2 linked regions of the Corallococcus caeni genome follow. The protein of the gene in region 2 interacts with the protein of the main gene of each other region in a pairwise test. Links are inferred from orthologs where the notes say so. Each region holds a gene or a part of one and is shown on either strand. Other genes may lie near its edges. The genes, in order: rho and yhbY.

What was found.
Region 1: the proteins of yhbY (region 2) and rho interact in binary tests that used the Escherichia coli proteins (3 or more experiments, as listed by UniProt). The link is inferred for Corallococcus caeni from one-to-one orthologs.

Annotation. Positions count from the first base shown.
Region 1 is NZ_BTTW01000001.1:1,399,666-1,406,814, forward strand. The notes cover bases 2,544-5,407. They hold rho (transcription termination factor Rho), read right to left. Parts: upstream 4,852-5,407; coding sequence 3,235-4,851; downstream 2,544-3,234. Other genes in these bases: AABA78_RS05560 (ATP-binding protein), read left to right, coding at 2,544-2,875; AABA78_RS05565 (hypothetical protein), read right to left, coding at 2,889-3,209; ligA (NAD-dependent DNA ligase LigA), read left to right, coding at 5,347-5,407. In the rest of the region: AABA78_RS05555 (AI-2E family transporter), read left to right, coding at 1-203; more of AABA78_RS05560, read left to right, coding at 308-2,543; more of ligA, read left to right, coding at 5,408-7,149. UniProt on the Escherichia coli protein: Facilitates transcription termination by a mechanism that involves Rho binding to the nascent RNA, activation of Rho's RNA-dependent ATPase activity, and release of the mRNA from the DNA template.
Region 2 is NZ_BTTW01000011.1:5,349-12,626, forward strand. Bases 1,920-4,912 are described here. They hold yhbY (ribosome assembly RNA-binding protein YhbY), read right to left. Parts: upstream 3,598-4,912; coding sequence 3,241-3,597; downstream 1,920-3,240. Other genes in these bases: AABA78_RS34275 (hypothetical protein), read right to left, coding at 1,948-2,838; AABA78_RS34280 (hypothetical protein), read right to left, coding at 2,835-3,107; AABA78_RS34290 (DnaJ domain-containing protein), read right to left, coding at 3,625-4,912. Outside these bases: AABA78_RS34265 (YfhO family protein), read left to right, coding at 1-749; AABA78_RS34270 (hypothetical protein), read right to left, coding at 960-1,817; more of AABA78_RS34290, read right to left, coding at 4,913-6,384; AABA78_RS34295 (hypothetical protein), read right to left, coding at 6,491-7,278.

The sequences.
Region 1 (7,149 bases), on a different replicon or contig from region 2:
GCATCCACCCCGTGGTGGTGGCCTTCTCCCTCATCGCGGGCGAGAAGCTCTTCGGCCTCTGGGGCGCGCTGTTCGCGGTGCCGGTGGCCTCCATCGCGGTGGCCTGCTTCGACTACGCGCGCCTCAAGGCGCAGCCGCCCCCGCTGCTGGCCGCGCCCGCCCAGCAGGCGGTCGCCTCCACGGACGCGGCCCCCGCGGCCTGAAGCGTCCACGGGTGAAAACCGGGGGCCGTCTCCCACTTTCCCCCCTGGCCATCCCGGGGGTGAGTGACTAATTCCACGCACTCCTCCGCATCTGAGGACGTGTGATGACCCCCAGCCCCTCACCGGCCCCGGATTACCGGAGCCTGTTCGAAGCCTCGCCCAACCCGTACCTGGTGCTGACGCCGGGGTTCGTCATCGTCGCGGTGACGGATTCGTACCTGCGCGCCACGGGGACGCGGCGCGAGGACATCCTGGGCCGCCACATCTTCGACGTCTTCCCGGACAATCCCCAGGAGGTGGGGGCCAGCGGAGTGACCAACCTGCGCGCGTCGCTGGAGCGCGTGGTGAAGACGGGCGCCCCGGACGCGATGGCGGTCCAGAAGTACGACATCCCCCGGCGCCAGCAGGCCGACGGAAGCTTCGAGCTGCGCTACTGGAGCCCGCTGAACACCCCGGTGTTCGGCGAGGACGGCACGCTGCGCCACATCATCCACCGCGTGGAGGACGTCACCGACTTCATCCACCGGAAGCACCCGGATGACGAGCAGAGCCGCCAGCACGCCGCGCTCCGCGCCCGCGCGGATGAGATGGAGGGGGAAATCTTCCGGCGCGCCCAGCAGATTCAAGAGGCCAACCAGCAGCTGCGCGTGGCGAACGAGCAACTGGGGGAGCTGGACCGGCTCAAGTCGGAGTTCTTCGCCAACGTCAGCCACGAGTTCCGCACGCCGCTGACGCTGATGCTGGGCCCCACGGAGGACCTGCTCGCGGGCCGCGCGGGCCCGCTGTCGGACGAGGTCCGCAAGGAGATGGAGCGGGTGCACCGCAACGCCGGGCGCCTGCTCAAGCTGGTGAACGCGCTCCTGGACCTGTCCAAGCTGGAGGCGGGCCCCAAGGAGGAGCGCTTCGTGCCCGCGGACCTGTCCGCGCTGACGAAGGACGCGGCCGCCAGCTTCCGCTCCGCCATGGAGCGCGCGGGCCTGAAGCTCACGGTGGACTGCCCGCCCCTGTCCCAGCCCGTCTACGTGGCGCCGGACCTGTGGGAGCAGATCGTCCTCAACCTCATCTCCAACGCGTTCAAGTTCACGCTCCAGGGCGGCGTCACGCTGCGCCTGCGCGAGTCCGGTCAGCGGGTGACGCTGGAGGTGGAGGACACCGGCGCGGGCATCCCCGCGCACGAACTGCCCCGCCTCTTCGAGCGCTTCCACCGCGTGCCGGGCTCGCCGTCGCGCACGGTGGAGGGCAGCGGCATCGGGCTCGCGCTGGTGCAGGAGTTCGCCCGGCTGCACGGCGGCGCCGTGTCCGCGCGCAGCACGGAGGGCGAAGGCAGCGTCTTCACCGTGGAGCTGCCCCTGGGCCACGCGCACCTGCCCCCGGAGCGCATCCGCACCACCGCCCGGCCGCGCTCCGCGGCGCGCGAGGCCACGTCGGCCTACGTGGAGGAAGCGCTGCTGTGGAGCGCCACCAAGCCCAAGGACCGCACGCAGTCCTCGCACCAGCACCCGCCGTCCGCGAACGGCCACGACGCGGCCCCGTCGCCGCCACGCGCGCGAATCCTGCTCGTGGACGACAACCGGGACATGCGCGACTACATCCAGCGCGTGCTCTCCCCCGAATACGAGGTGGAGGCGGTGACGGATGGCCTGAAGGGCCTGGAGTCCGCGCTGGCCCGGCCCCCGGACCTGGTGCTGTCGGACGTGATGATGCCGAAGCTGGACGGCATGGGCCTGCTGAAGGCCCTGCGCGCCGCGCCCACCACGCGCGAGCTGCCCATCCTGCTGCTGTCCGCGAAGGCCGGTGAAGAGGCCACGGTGCAGGGCCTGACGTCCGGCGCGGATGACTACCTGGTGAAGCCCTTCTCCGCGGGCGAGCTGCTCGCGCGCATCGCGTCCAACCTGAAGCTCGCGCGGATGCGCGGGGAGATGGCCGACGAGCGCGCCCGCGCGGAAGGGCTGGCCCAGGCGCTGCGCGCCCGGGATGACTTCCTCTCCGTGGCGGCGCACGAGCTGCGCACGCCGCTGGCGGCCTTCCAGCTGAACCTGGAGCTGGTGGAGCGCGGCCTGGGCCGGGACGCGCCGCCCAAGGCGCTGGAGCGCCTGAAGCAGGCCCGGTCCTTCATCCGGCGGCTGGCCATGCTCGTGGACGTGCTGATGGACGTGTCGCAGATCACCAGCGGCCGGCTGAAGCTCACCCGCACGGACGTGGACCTGGGCGACCTGCTGGTGGAGGTGACGCGCTTCGCGGAAGAAGAAGCCCGCCGCGACGGCACGCCGCTCACCGTGGACGTGAAGGGCCCGGTGCTGGGCACCTTCGACCCGTCACGCATCTCGCAGGTGGTGCACAACCTGGTCGCCAACGCGCTGAAGTTCGGCCGGGGGCGCCCGGTGGACGTGACGCTGCAGCCGGACGGAGAGGTGGTGCGCCTGTCCGTGGTGGACCACGGCATCGGCATCAAGCCGGAGGACCGCGAGCGCATCTTCGAGCGCTTCGAGCGCGCCGTGTCCTCGCACCACTACGGCGGCCTGGGCCTGGGGCTCTGGGTGTCGCGCCAGGTGGTGGAGGCGCACCAGGGCCGCATCGACGTGGAGGACACGCCGGGCGGCGGCACCACCTTCCGCGTGACGCTGCCGTTGAGGGACCCGCCGGTGGACGCGACCGGCGGCCTGCCCAGCTGAACCGCGCCGCGCGCTACTGGCAGGCGGCGGCGCAGCGCGCGTTGCGGCACGTCGGGATGCAGCGGCCGCAGTCCACGCTGTTGGGGGGACACGTGCCGTCACACCGCACGCCGGAGCAGTTCGGCCCCTCGTCGCGGTGGGTGATGGCGGTGCCCTCGCCGCAGCACGCGTTCGCCACGCAGTCCGAGTCGTCGTAGCAGACCTGGCTGGAGAGCACCGGCGGGGTGTCCTCCAGCGGCAGGTCCTCCACCCCGATGTCGCACCCGGCCAGGAATCCCAGGGCGAGGCCCGCGACAGCGCGGGCGACATGACACAGGAGGCGGGCACGACGCATATGGGGCTCCTTGGGCCGGAGGTGACTACCGGTTCATCGAGCCCAGGAACTCCGCGTTCGCCGCCGTCGGACGCATGTGCTTGAGCACGAACTCCATCGCGTCGATGGGGGTGAACGGGTGGAGCACCTGGCGCAACGCCGTAATGCGCACCAGGTCCGCCTGAGACAAGAGGAGTTCCTCCTTGCGGGTGCCGGATTTGTTGATGTCGAGCGTTGGGAAGATGCGCTTCTCCATCAACTTCCGGTCCAGGACGATTTCGGAGTTACCCGTGCCCTTGAACTCCTCGAAAATCACTTCATCCATGCGGCTGCCGGTGTCGATGAGCGCCGTGCCGATGATGGTGAGGCTGCCGCCCTCCTCGATGTTGCGGGCCGCGCCGAAGAAGCGCTTGGGCTTGTGGAGCGCGTTGGCGTCCACGCCGCCGGAGAGGATCTTTCCGGACGCCGGCACCACCGTGTTGTAGGCGCGCGCCAGACGGGTGATGGAGTCCAGCAGGATGCAGACGTCGTACTTCTGCTCGACCAGGCGCTTGGCCTTGTCGATGACCATCTCCGCCACCTGCACGTGGCGCGTGGCGGGCTCGTCGAAGGTGGAGGACACCACCTCGCCTCGCACGCTGCGCTCCATGTCCGTCACCTCCTCCGGGCGCTCGTCCACGAGCAGAACGATGAGGTAGACGTCCGGGTGGTTGCGGCTGATGGCGTGCGCGATGTTCTGCAGCAGCACCGTCTTGCCGGCCTTCGGGGGCGCCACGATGAGGCAGCGCTGGCCCAGGCCGATGGGGCAGAACATGTCGATGATGCGCGTCGTCATCTCCGACGACTCGTGCTCCAGCTTGAGCTTGCGCGTCGGATAGAGCGGCGTGAGGTTGTCGAACAGGATGCGCTCGCGCGCCGCGTCCGACATGGGGTCCGCGAAGTTGACCTTGTCCACCTTCTGCAGCGCGAAGAAGCGCTCGCCCTCGCGGGGCTGGCGGATGGGGCCCGTCACCGTGTCGCCGGGCCGCAGGTTGAAGCGGCGCACCTGCGACGGCGACACGTAGATGTCGTCCGGGGACGGCTGGTAGTCGCTGTCCGCGCTGCGCAGGAAGCCGAAGCCGTCGCTCAACAGCTCCAGCACGCCCTCCGCGTGGACCTCGAAGCGCTTGTCGGCGATGCCGCCCAGGAGCGCGAAGATGAGGTCCTGCTTCTTGAGTCCCTGGTAGCCCTCGATGCCCGTGTCGTGGGCCATCTTCGCCAGGTCCACGATCTTCATCCGCTTCAGGTCATTGAGCTTGATGACCTGCATCGGGGTGCCGTCGCGCTCGACCTCCGTGATGGCGGGGCCTTCCGCGGACTCCTGCGGGGCGGCCGGAGCGGCCTCCTCGGCGTGCGGCTCCTCTTCCGTGCCGCGCAGCTCCTGGAGCTCGTCGTCGCGCACCGGGCGGGAGATGGGCGTGAGCACCGGACGGGGCGCCTCCGCGGCGACCTCGGGGGCCTCGGCCTCCTCGGCGGGAGCCTCTTCCCGACGGGCGGGCGCACGGCGCGAGCGGGGCGCGGGCTTCTCCGCCTCCTTCGCGGCCGCGCGCTTGCGGCGGGGCTTCTCCTCCGCGGTGAAAGCGGGCTCGACTACCTTCTCTCGGGGGGAACGGGCTTTGGCCATGACGGTCTGCAGACGGAAAAGGGGGGGAATCGCCCGAAGGCTCGGGCAGGCTGTACGCGGGACGGCGGTCCGTCCGCGCGGCGCTCGGAAGCACCTTCCAGGGTGCAGCACCACCCAAGTCCTGGGAACGGACCGGAGGGCGCGTGGGCCTGTGGTTGGGAAGAGACGGCGCCGGGGGAACCCCTGCGCCTGGAATCGCGCTGGAAACTATTGACCGCCTCCAGAGCTGTCAAGGCATCCGTGCCTGGCTCTGTCCCGTTTTTCAGGGGGTTGCACTGGAGGGCGGGGGTCCCACCAACAGGGAATCCGCTATGTATCTGAAATTCGGGCCTAATGGGGCGACGGAAGCGCCTCCTTGGCGTGCAACACGCGTCCCCGGGCTCCCCTTCCCGTGAACCCGTAAGCCCTGTCAGGTGGGGCCGGTAGAGTGGTGCTCCTCCAACGCGGGGCGTGCGCAACTGGCCGCGCCCATGAATTGGGGTAAGGACACACCCCGTGGACACCTTCCCGAAAGCCGAAGCCCGCGCCCGAGCGCTCCGCCAGGAGCTGGCCCACCACAACCACCGCTACTACGTGCTGGACGCGCCGGAGATCAGCGACGCGCAGTACGACACGCTGATGCGTGAGCTCCAGGCGCTGGAGGAGAAGTACCCCCAGCTCGTCACGCCGGATTCGCCCACCCAGCGCGTGGGCGGCGCGGCGGTGGAGGACTTCGGGCAGGTGGTGCACACCACGCAGATGCTGTCCCTGGCGAACATCTTCGATGACGCCGGGCTGGTGGAGTTCGACGAGCGCATCCGCAAGCTGACCGGCCTCACGCAGGTGGGCTACGTGTGCGAGCCCAAGCTGGACGGCCTGGCCATCTCGCTGCGGTTCGAGGGCGGCCGCTTCATCCAGGGCGCCACGCGCGGCGACGGCACCACCGGCGAGGACGTCACGGCGAACCTGCGCACCATCAAGAGCCTGCCCCTGGAGCTGTTCCCCCAGGACGGCGTGAAGGTGCCCAGGCGGCTGGAGGTGCGCGGCGAGGTCTTCATCCGCAAGGAGGACTTCCGCAAGCTCAACGAGAAGCGCGAGGAGGAGGGCGAGTCGCTCTTCGCCAACCCGCGCAACGCCGCCGCGGGAAGCCTGCGCCAGCTGGACCCCAAGGAGACCGCCGCCCGGCCCCTGTCCGTCTACCTCTACGAATGCGTGCCCGGCGACGGCGTGCCCGCCTTCAAGTCGCACACGGAGAAGCTGGAGTACCTCAAGACGCTGGGCCTGCCCATCAACCGCTACCAGGCCGCGGAAGGGGCCGACGGGGTGCGCCAGCGCTACGACGAGTCCCTGAAGGGCCGCCACGCCCTGCCCTTCGAAGTGGACGGCATGGTGGTGAAGGTGGACGACGAGGACCTGCGCCGCCGCCTGGGCCAGGTGTCCAAGAGCCCGCGCTGGGCCGTGGCCTACAAGTTCCCGCCGGAGGAGGAGTCCACCACGGTGGAGGACATCGGCATCCAGGTGGGCCGCACGGGCGCGCTCACGCCGGTGGCGCACCTGAAGCCGGTGAAGGTGGGCGGCGTGACGGTGTCGCGCGCCACGCTGCACAACGAGGACGAGCTGCGCCGCAAGAACGTGCGCAAGGGCGACACCGTCTTCGTGCGCCGCGCGGGCGACGTGATTCCGGAGATCGTCTCCGTGGTGCTGTCCAAGCGCCCGGAGGACTCCCAGCCCTTCACCTTCCCCACCCACTGCCCGGTGTGCGGCGCGGTGGCGGCCAAGGACGAGGACGGCGCCATCATCCGCTGCACGGGCGCGTCCTGCCCCGCGCAGCTGGTGGAGAAGGTGCGCCACTTCGCCAGCCGCATCGCCATGGACATCGAGGGCCTGGGGGACAAGCTGGCCAACCAGCTCGTCACCTCCGGGCAGGTGAAGACGTTCGCGGACGTGTACGCGCTCACCCGGGACTCGCTGCTCAAGCTGGAGCGCATGGGGGAGAAGAGCGCGGACAACCTCCTGGCCTCCATCGAGGGCAGCAAGGACACCACCCAGCGCCGCTTCCTGTATTCGCTGGGCATCCGCCACGTGGGCGACTCCACGGCGCGCGCGCTGGCGGAGGCCTTCCCGGACGTGAAGTCGCTCTTCACGGCCAGCCTGGAGGACATCAGCCGGGTGAAGGACGTGGGCCCGGTGATGGCGCAGGTCATCCACACCTTCTTCCAGGAGCCCCAGAACCAGGCCGCCATCCAGGCCCTGCTGGACGCGGGGGTGCGGCCCGCGCCCCCGGCGGTCGCCACGGGCGGCCCCTTCGTGGGCAAGACG
Region 2 (7,278 bases):
TGCCCGGCTACGAGTTCAAGGATCGGCTGAGCCTGGGGCAGGTGGCGGTGCTGGCGCCGGACACGTCGGTGTTCTGGGACATCGAGAGCGCGGGCAGCTACCTGCCGGGGCGGAGCACGCGCCTGCTGCGGCTGATGGGCGACGCACGACGTTGGTCCTTCGAGCTGGCCCCGCGCCTGTCCACGCCCTTCACGGTGACCCACACGCGGGACCTGGGAGCGGGCCTGCCTCCGGGAGCGCGCGTGCTGGCGCAGGAGCCGCTCTTCGAGACAACGCTGCTGGCGCATCCGCAAGCGCCCGCGCGGATCCACCTGGCCCGGCCGGAGTGCGTGGCCACGTTCGATGAGGCGCTGGCGCGGATGACGGAGCCCGAGCCGCCCGCGTCAGGCACCGTCCTCGTGGAGTGCCCGGCGCCGTTGCCGGTAGAGGCCGCGTCCGGCACCGGAGGCGTGCGCGTCTCGCGCGAATCGCCGGAGCACTTCACGGTGGACCTGGAGGCGGCGGCGCCCTCGGTGCTGGTGATCAACGATGCTTACCTGCCCGGCTGGACCGCGACGCTGGATGGCGAGCCCGCGCCCATCCTCGCCGCCAACGTGGCGGTGCGCGCGGTGGCGGTGCCGGCGGGGATCCACACGGTGGTGATGCGCTACCGCACGCCGGGGCTGGTCCCCGGGCTGTGGCTGGGCGCGCTCACGCTGGTCGCGCTGGTCGCCGCGATGGTCGTGTCGCGGCGCCGTCCCCGGAGCTGAGCGCCCGTCCTTCGGACACGAAGGCCGTCCCCAGGGCTGAGAAGGTGAGAACCGCGTAGGGCTCCCGTCGGCGGCGGACCGCACGAACTGGTCCGACAGTCGGACCAGTTGGACCACGCCGGGCCGGAGGGCTCCCCGTGGGCGGCGGACCGCATGAACTGGTCCGACAGTCGGACCAGTTGGGCCACGCCGGGCGGGAGGGGAGGGGGCTCAGCGGGGCGCGGGCGTCGCGGTGCTGGTGGTGTCGAACGCGGGCGGCGAGGCGCTCAGGGCTCCCACGGAGTAGGTGCCGTCGTAGCCGTCCGGATCATCCGCCTTCTTCTGGAGGCGGATTCCCGGGGCCTGCGCCTCGCCCTGGCCTCGCAGGGGCTGCTGGCCACAGGTGTCCGCCGTCATGCCTCGGCAGACCCATGCGGAGCCTCCGGCGTTCACCACGTCGAGCGACACCAGACCGGGCTCCGCTTCGAGCAGCCGGTGCGTCATGAACTGGAGCTTTTCGTCCCAGGGCGCGCCCACGTCGCGGCGCGCGTGCAGGTTGCCCACGAGCACGATGAAGGTGTCCTCGCGCGCCTGGCTCCGCGCCTGACGGAGCTGTTCCGCCATCGTGTCGTCGCGGTCCTTGCCGCCCGGATCGAACGCCACCACCCGCACTGGCAGCCCCGCGTGCCGCAGCTCCCGCGCGCGCTCGAGCAAGCCCCGCATCGCCAGGCTGCCACGGCCGTCCTGCGCCTCGCGGTGCCAGAAGGCGCTGTCGGGAGGCCCCTCGGCCTCGCCCGCGACGAACGCGTCGAGGCGCGCCTGGTCCTCCACGGGCATCTCCAGCGCGAGCCGTACCGGCTGGCCCGCCGCCGCCGCGTGACACGCCAGCCGCGCCGCGAAGGCCGGCAGCTCCTGCGTTCCGTGGATCTCCCCCAGCACGACGAAGGCCGCGGGCTTGAGCACCGCCTCCATGCCGGGAATCACCGGGCCGCAGTCCGCCTTCGCGGGCGTCGCCGGGGCTTCTCGCGCCGTCCGGCAGCCCGCCAGCAGACAGGTGACCAACAGCAGGGACCGCGGGGAAAGTCGCATGGGGGTGGAGCCTCCTGGGCGGAAACGGGGTGCCCCAGTCTCCTCCAGCCCCGCGCTCCCCGGAAAATAGAACGGCCCGCTCCGGACAGGGAGCGGGCCGTGGCCACGTGCGTCAGCGCGGCGGGCCGGGTCAGGCCGTGGGGATGGCGACCTCGGCGTGCGACTGGCGCCGGGCCGACGCGAGCGCCGAGCGCTGCAGCCACCCGGCGAGCCCCAGCATCGCGAGCCCCGAGGTGCGCAGCGTGCGCAGCAGCTCCACCGCTTCGGCGGGGTTGCCGGGCAGCAGCGGCGCCAGCCACTCGCGCGCGTCGTAGAAGAGCCACACCGCGCCGGACATGCCCATGGCCCACCACACCCAGGCGAGCCGCCCGCCTCGCAGCATGTACGCGACGCGGAGGATGGGGGCGACGAGCAGGATGGTCGTCATGTCCGCCAGCGTGGACGCCAGCGCGATGACCGCCGTGCACGTGGCCGCGAAGCCCTGGCCCAGGTGCCCCACCGCCGCGATGAGCGCCGGCCCACCCACCGCCAGCGCCGCCAGCGCCGCCACCCCCCACAGGAGCGTCGCGCGGGGGCTGGGCGGCGGCTGGAGGCCCGACTGCCGGTACGTGCGCGACAGCAGCACCAGCGCGAACGTGGTGCTCACGTTCGCCAGCACCACCACGCCCATGCGCACGGGCAACAGCGGCGACTCCGTGAACGGCACGTCCGGCACCGCGTGCATCCAGTAGCTGCGCAGGGCCGTGCTGACGAGCGACAGGACCGCGCCCGCCGTCAGCAGCCCCCACACGCGGCGCAGGTAGTCGCCAGCGCCGAACGACAGCGCCGCCGCCGCCGTGCCCAGCACCGCGAGCAGGCCCACGGTCCAGCCCGCCACGTCACCCACGAGCGCCAGCCGGTGCGCGTCCGGGAAGGACGTGGCCACCGCGCCCAGGTGCACGAGTTGGAGCACCGCGACTGCGCCCAGCCAGGGCGCCACCTTCCGGGTCGCGTGCCCCGAAGAGGGACGGGGGGCGGTCATCGCAGCTTCTCCATGGCCTTCGAAATCTCCGTGAGCGTGTTCGTCGTGCGCAGCGCGCCGATGAAGACGTTGAGCATGGGCTTGAGGCCCTCCAGCACCTGCGGCACGTCCTGCAGGCCTACCTGTTCGGGTGGGCGCTTGAGGGCTCGCAGCGCGGCGGTGTGGATGGCCATCTTGGCCGTGAAGTCACCCAGCAGTGGCTCCAGGTGATGCATCAGCAGGTCGTGCCAGCCAGGAGCGGATGAAGGGGAGGACGAGGGTGTCTGCACGTCACCTCCGCGGGGGGAAGACCCCCAGCGTAGGGACATTTCGAACCCGGTACGAGGGCCAGCGGCCCTCGGACCCGGACAAAATGCTCGCGCTGGCCTGATTTCCCCGAAACCTCTGGGAAAGCGGTGCGGCTTAGCGGCGGCGGGGCTTCTTCTCTTCGTCCGCCTTGGGGGCCGGCCGGGGCTCATGCGGGCCCTTGAGGACGTCCTCGAAGCGGGACTTCTGCTTGCGGCGCTTGAAGAAGAGGGCGGTGCGGCCCAGCAGCTGCGCGATCTCCGCGCCGGTGGCCTCGGCGATGTGGTCAGCGCCTTCGTGGCGGCCTTCCGGACCTTCGTTGATCTTCACCTTGATGAGCTCGTGGTCGTTCAGCGCCTGCTCGACGGCGGCGATGACGCCCTCGGTGACGCCGGACGAGCCGACGATGACCACCGGCTCCAGGTGGTGGCCGAGGGCCCGCAGGTGGCGGCGTTCTTTCCCGGTGAGGGGCATGGGTGTCTCCTTGAAAAGGCGCGCACCCTACTTCTTTTGCGACGCCATGCGGACCTCTCGCATCGCATCAATGTGGTCCGGTTGCAGCTCGACCGTCCGCTTGAAGTGCTTGAGGGCCCCGGCCGCGTCGCCGCACAGCTTGGCGATGACGCCCAGGAAGTAGTGGGCGGGGGCGCAGCGCTCGTTGCGCTTGATGGCGGCCTGGATTTCGCGGAAGGCCTCCGGCTGGGCGGCCTTCTTGTCGGGTGAGGCGAGGAAGCGCGCGTAGCCCCGCCAGGCGAAGAACTCCGGCTCCTCGGCGTTGAGGGCGATGGCGTCGCTGAGCATCTTCACGGCTTCCGGGTACTTGCGCGCCTTCACCAGGATGCAGGACTTCTGGAAGAGTTCCTCGGCCTGGAGGATGGCCTGGACGTCCACGCCGCCGTCGGCGCCGCCGTTCTTGAGGTCCTCCAGGTAGGCCGCGCGGTTCTTGTCGTCGGAGAGGGCGCGGTAGGCGTCGCCGATGTACGCGAAGACCTCCGCCTTGAGCTTCTCCAGCTCCGCCGGGGCCCCGGGGGGCAGGGTGTCCGGGTGGTAGAGCTTGGCCAGGCGGAAGTAGGCGATCTTCACCGCGCTGCCGTCGGTCTGTTCGGTGAGGCCGAGCCGCTGGAAGTGGTTCTGCCCCTTCATGGTCGCGGCGAGCTGGCGCAGCGCGGGCAGTTCGTCCGAACCGGGGGCGGAGCCCGAAGCCGCGGGGGCCGCGACGACGGGAGGAGCGGGCCGTGCGCCCGGACCCGCCGTGGGCGCGGCGCCCGGGCCAGCGGTGGGGGCGGCTGCGGCGGGAGCACCCGGGGGCCGTGCGCCCGGGCCAGCGGTGGGGGCGGCTCCGGCGCCCGGAGGACGCGGCGCCGCACCGGGGCCCGCCGTGGGCGCGGCTCCGGGACGCGCGGCACCGGGCCCCGCGACGGGCGCGGCACCCGTGGGAGGGGCACCGGCAGGGCGGGGCGCGGCACCGGGACCCGCGACGGGAGCGCCCGGGCCCGCGACGAACGCACCGGGACCCGCGACGGGAGCGCCCGGGCCCGCGACGAACGCACCGGGACCCGCGACGGGAGCGCCCGGGCCCGCGACAGGCGCACCGGGCCCGGCCATCGGCGTGGCACCCGGGCCCGCGACGGGTGCTCCAGGTCCAGCCATCGGCGTGGCGCCTGGACCCGCGACGGGCGCGCCGGGTCCGGCCATGGGCCTGGCTCCGGGGCCCGCGACAGGCGCACCGTGCGCTGTACCCGGACCCGCGACCGGTGCTCCAGGTCCGGCCATGGGCCTGGCTCCAGGACCCGCGGCAGGCGCACCGGGCGCGGCGGCTGGACCCGCGACGGGCGCGCCAGGACCGGCGGCCCCTGGACCCACCGTGGGCACGCTGCCGGACGGACGGGTCGGGGCACCCGGGCCCGCCGTGGGCGCGGCGCCGGGCGGACGGGCCCCAGGCGCGGCGGTGGGGCCCGAGGCCGGGGGAGGCGCGGCCGCCGCCTGTGTGCGCGAGGCCGCCGCGAACGAGACGCCGTTCAGCTCCTTCAACAGGAACGCCACGCGCAGCAGGTGCTCCGCGTCCTGCGGCACGTCCTGGAGCAGCTGCCCCAGCGACCGCACGCCGTCGATGAAGGAGAGCGCGCGCACCTCGTGCGGCGTCAGGCGCAGGTCGCTGGAGGGCACCCGGCCCCCGGACTTCATGATGGGCATGGGCAGCACGTAGCCCAGCCGCCGCTTGAGGTCCGCCGTCGGCATGCGGCGCACCTGGTCGCTGAGCAACGCCCAGCGGTTGCCCAGCGGCATCGCCTTCTGCGCCGGCAGGTCGCGCGCCTCGAAGGAGAACGTCCCGGACTCCGCTCGCAGCGCCTTGCCCAGGATGCCCAGCGCCCGCTGCGCCAGCTGCGTGAACGCCGTCGCCGGTTGGAGCAGCCCCAGCCCGAACAGCGCCGCGAGCAGATCACCCCCGAAGCGGTCCTTGGCCCCTTCCGCCTGCTGGAGCTGCTCCGCCGTCAGGAGCCGCGCCCCCAGCAGCGACACGCCCAGCGCGTCCTCCGCGTGCGACGAGTCCACGAACTCCGGGCTGCCCTTGCGGAAGTGGATCGACAGCGTGCGGTCCGAGAGCCCCAGCGTCAGCAGGCCCGTCTGCTCGCCCGCGGCGATGCGCCCATACAGCTGCATGGGCGAGCACTGCTGGAGCTGCCCCTGCGGCGGCACCGTGTTGGTCCCGTCATCCGCCGGAGGCTGCGGCGTCTGGGGCGCGGCAGGACGGGCCGCCGCGGGCGCCCCTGCGGGTGCACCCGGTGGACGGGCCGCCGCGACAGGAGGCCCCGCGGGCCGCGCGGCGGCGACAGGACGTCCCGCCGCGTCGACGGCCGGACGCGCTGCTCCAGGTCCGGGGCCCCGCATCGCGCCAGGACCCGCCATGGGCATGGCTCCCGGACCCGCGACGAGGGGCGCTCCGGGACCCGCCATGGGCGCGGCTCCCGGGCCTGCCATGGGCGCGGGGCCAGGGCCGGGCGGCGGCGGAACGATGGCGGCGGGCGCGGACTGCACCAGCGACGCGGGCGCGCCGTCCCCCCACAGCTCACGGGGGAACGCGTCCCGCACCTCCGGGAAGCGCCACGGGAAGGCGAACTGCAGACCGTCGCTGGAGACCTGGAGCTTGCCCTGGATGGAGCCGCTGTCGATGAGCAGCTCGATGGTCGGACCCGTCAGGGGCCCCCACGTGGTGCCCCGATCGTTCCGCACCCAGTACTGCCGGACCTCGCCCTCCGCCATGTGCCGTCCTGCTCCCATTCCCTCTAGCGCCGGGAAGCCGAAATTTTATCGCTGCCCGCGCCCGCGTCCAAGCGGACGACCTCCCGCGAGCGGGCGGGCAGGCGTTTCAGGGCGTGGCGCCCTCGATGGCCGCCAGCCCCACGCTGGCGAGACAGGCCGCGTCGGCCTGCTGCTCGGCGGGCGGGTCGAAGCAGTACACCTCGCTGTCGAAGACCTTGCAGATGCCCGCCGGAGTCCCCGAGCACGCCACCTTGCCGTAGGCCGTGGTGCAGTTGTAGCCGCACACCGGGCCCGTCTCGCTCAGCTTGCACTGGGGCGCCGCCAGGCCCTTGCCCCACGCGCAGAGCGCTCCAGGTGACGGGTCGAAGCAGGTGACGTGGCCGTTCTGCGCCTTGCACACGCCCATGGGCGTCTTCGCGCACCGCACGCCTTCGGAGGCGTTCACGCAGTTGAAGCCGCACGCCAGCTGCACGCCGTTGCTGACGCACTGCGCGCGCGGCACCTGCCGGCCGAACACCGCGAACACCGCGGCGGGCGGGTCGAAGCACGTCACGTTGCCGCCCTGGCTGCGGCACACGCCCATGGGCGTCTTCGCGCACTGCACCTTGCCGAAGTCGGTGACGCACCCGTAGCCGCAGCCCACCACCCCGTCGATGGTCTTGCACTCCGGCTCCGGCAGCCCAGCGCCAAAGGCCTTCACCACGTAGGCGGGCGGGTCGAAGCAGACGGCCTGACCGTCGATGACGGTGCACTTGCCCTGGAGCGTCTGGGCACACCGCACGCGCTGTCCATCCGACTTGCACGCATAGCCACAGGACACGTGCCCGTCGATGGAGCGGCACGTGGCGGTGGTCGCGTCGGGCTGCGAGGGCGGCGCGGCGAGCGTCAACGCCA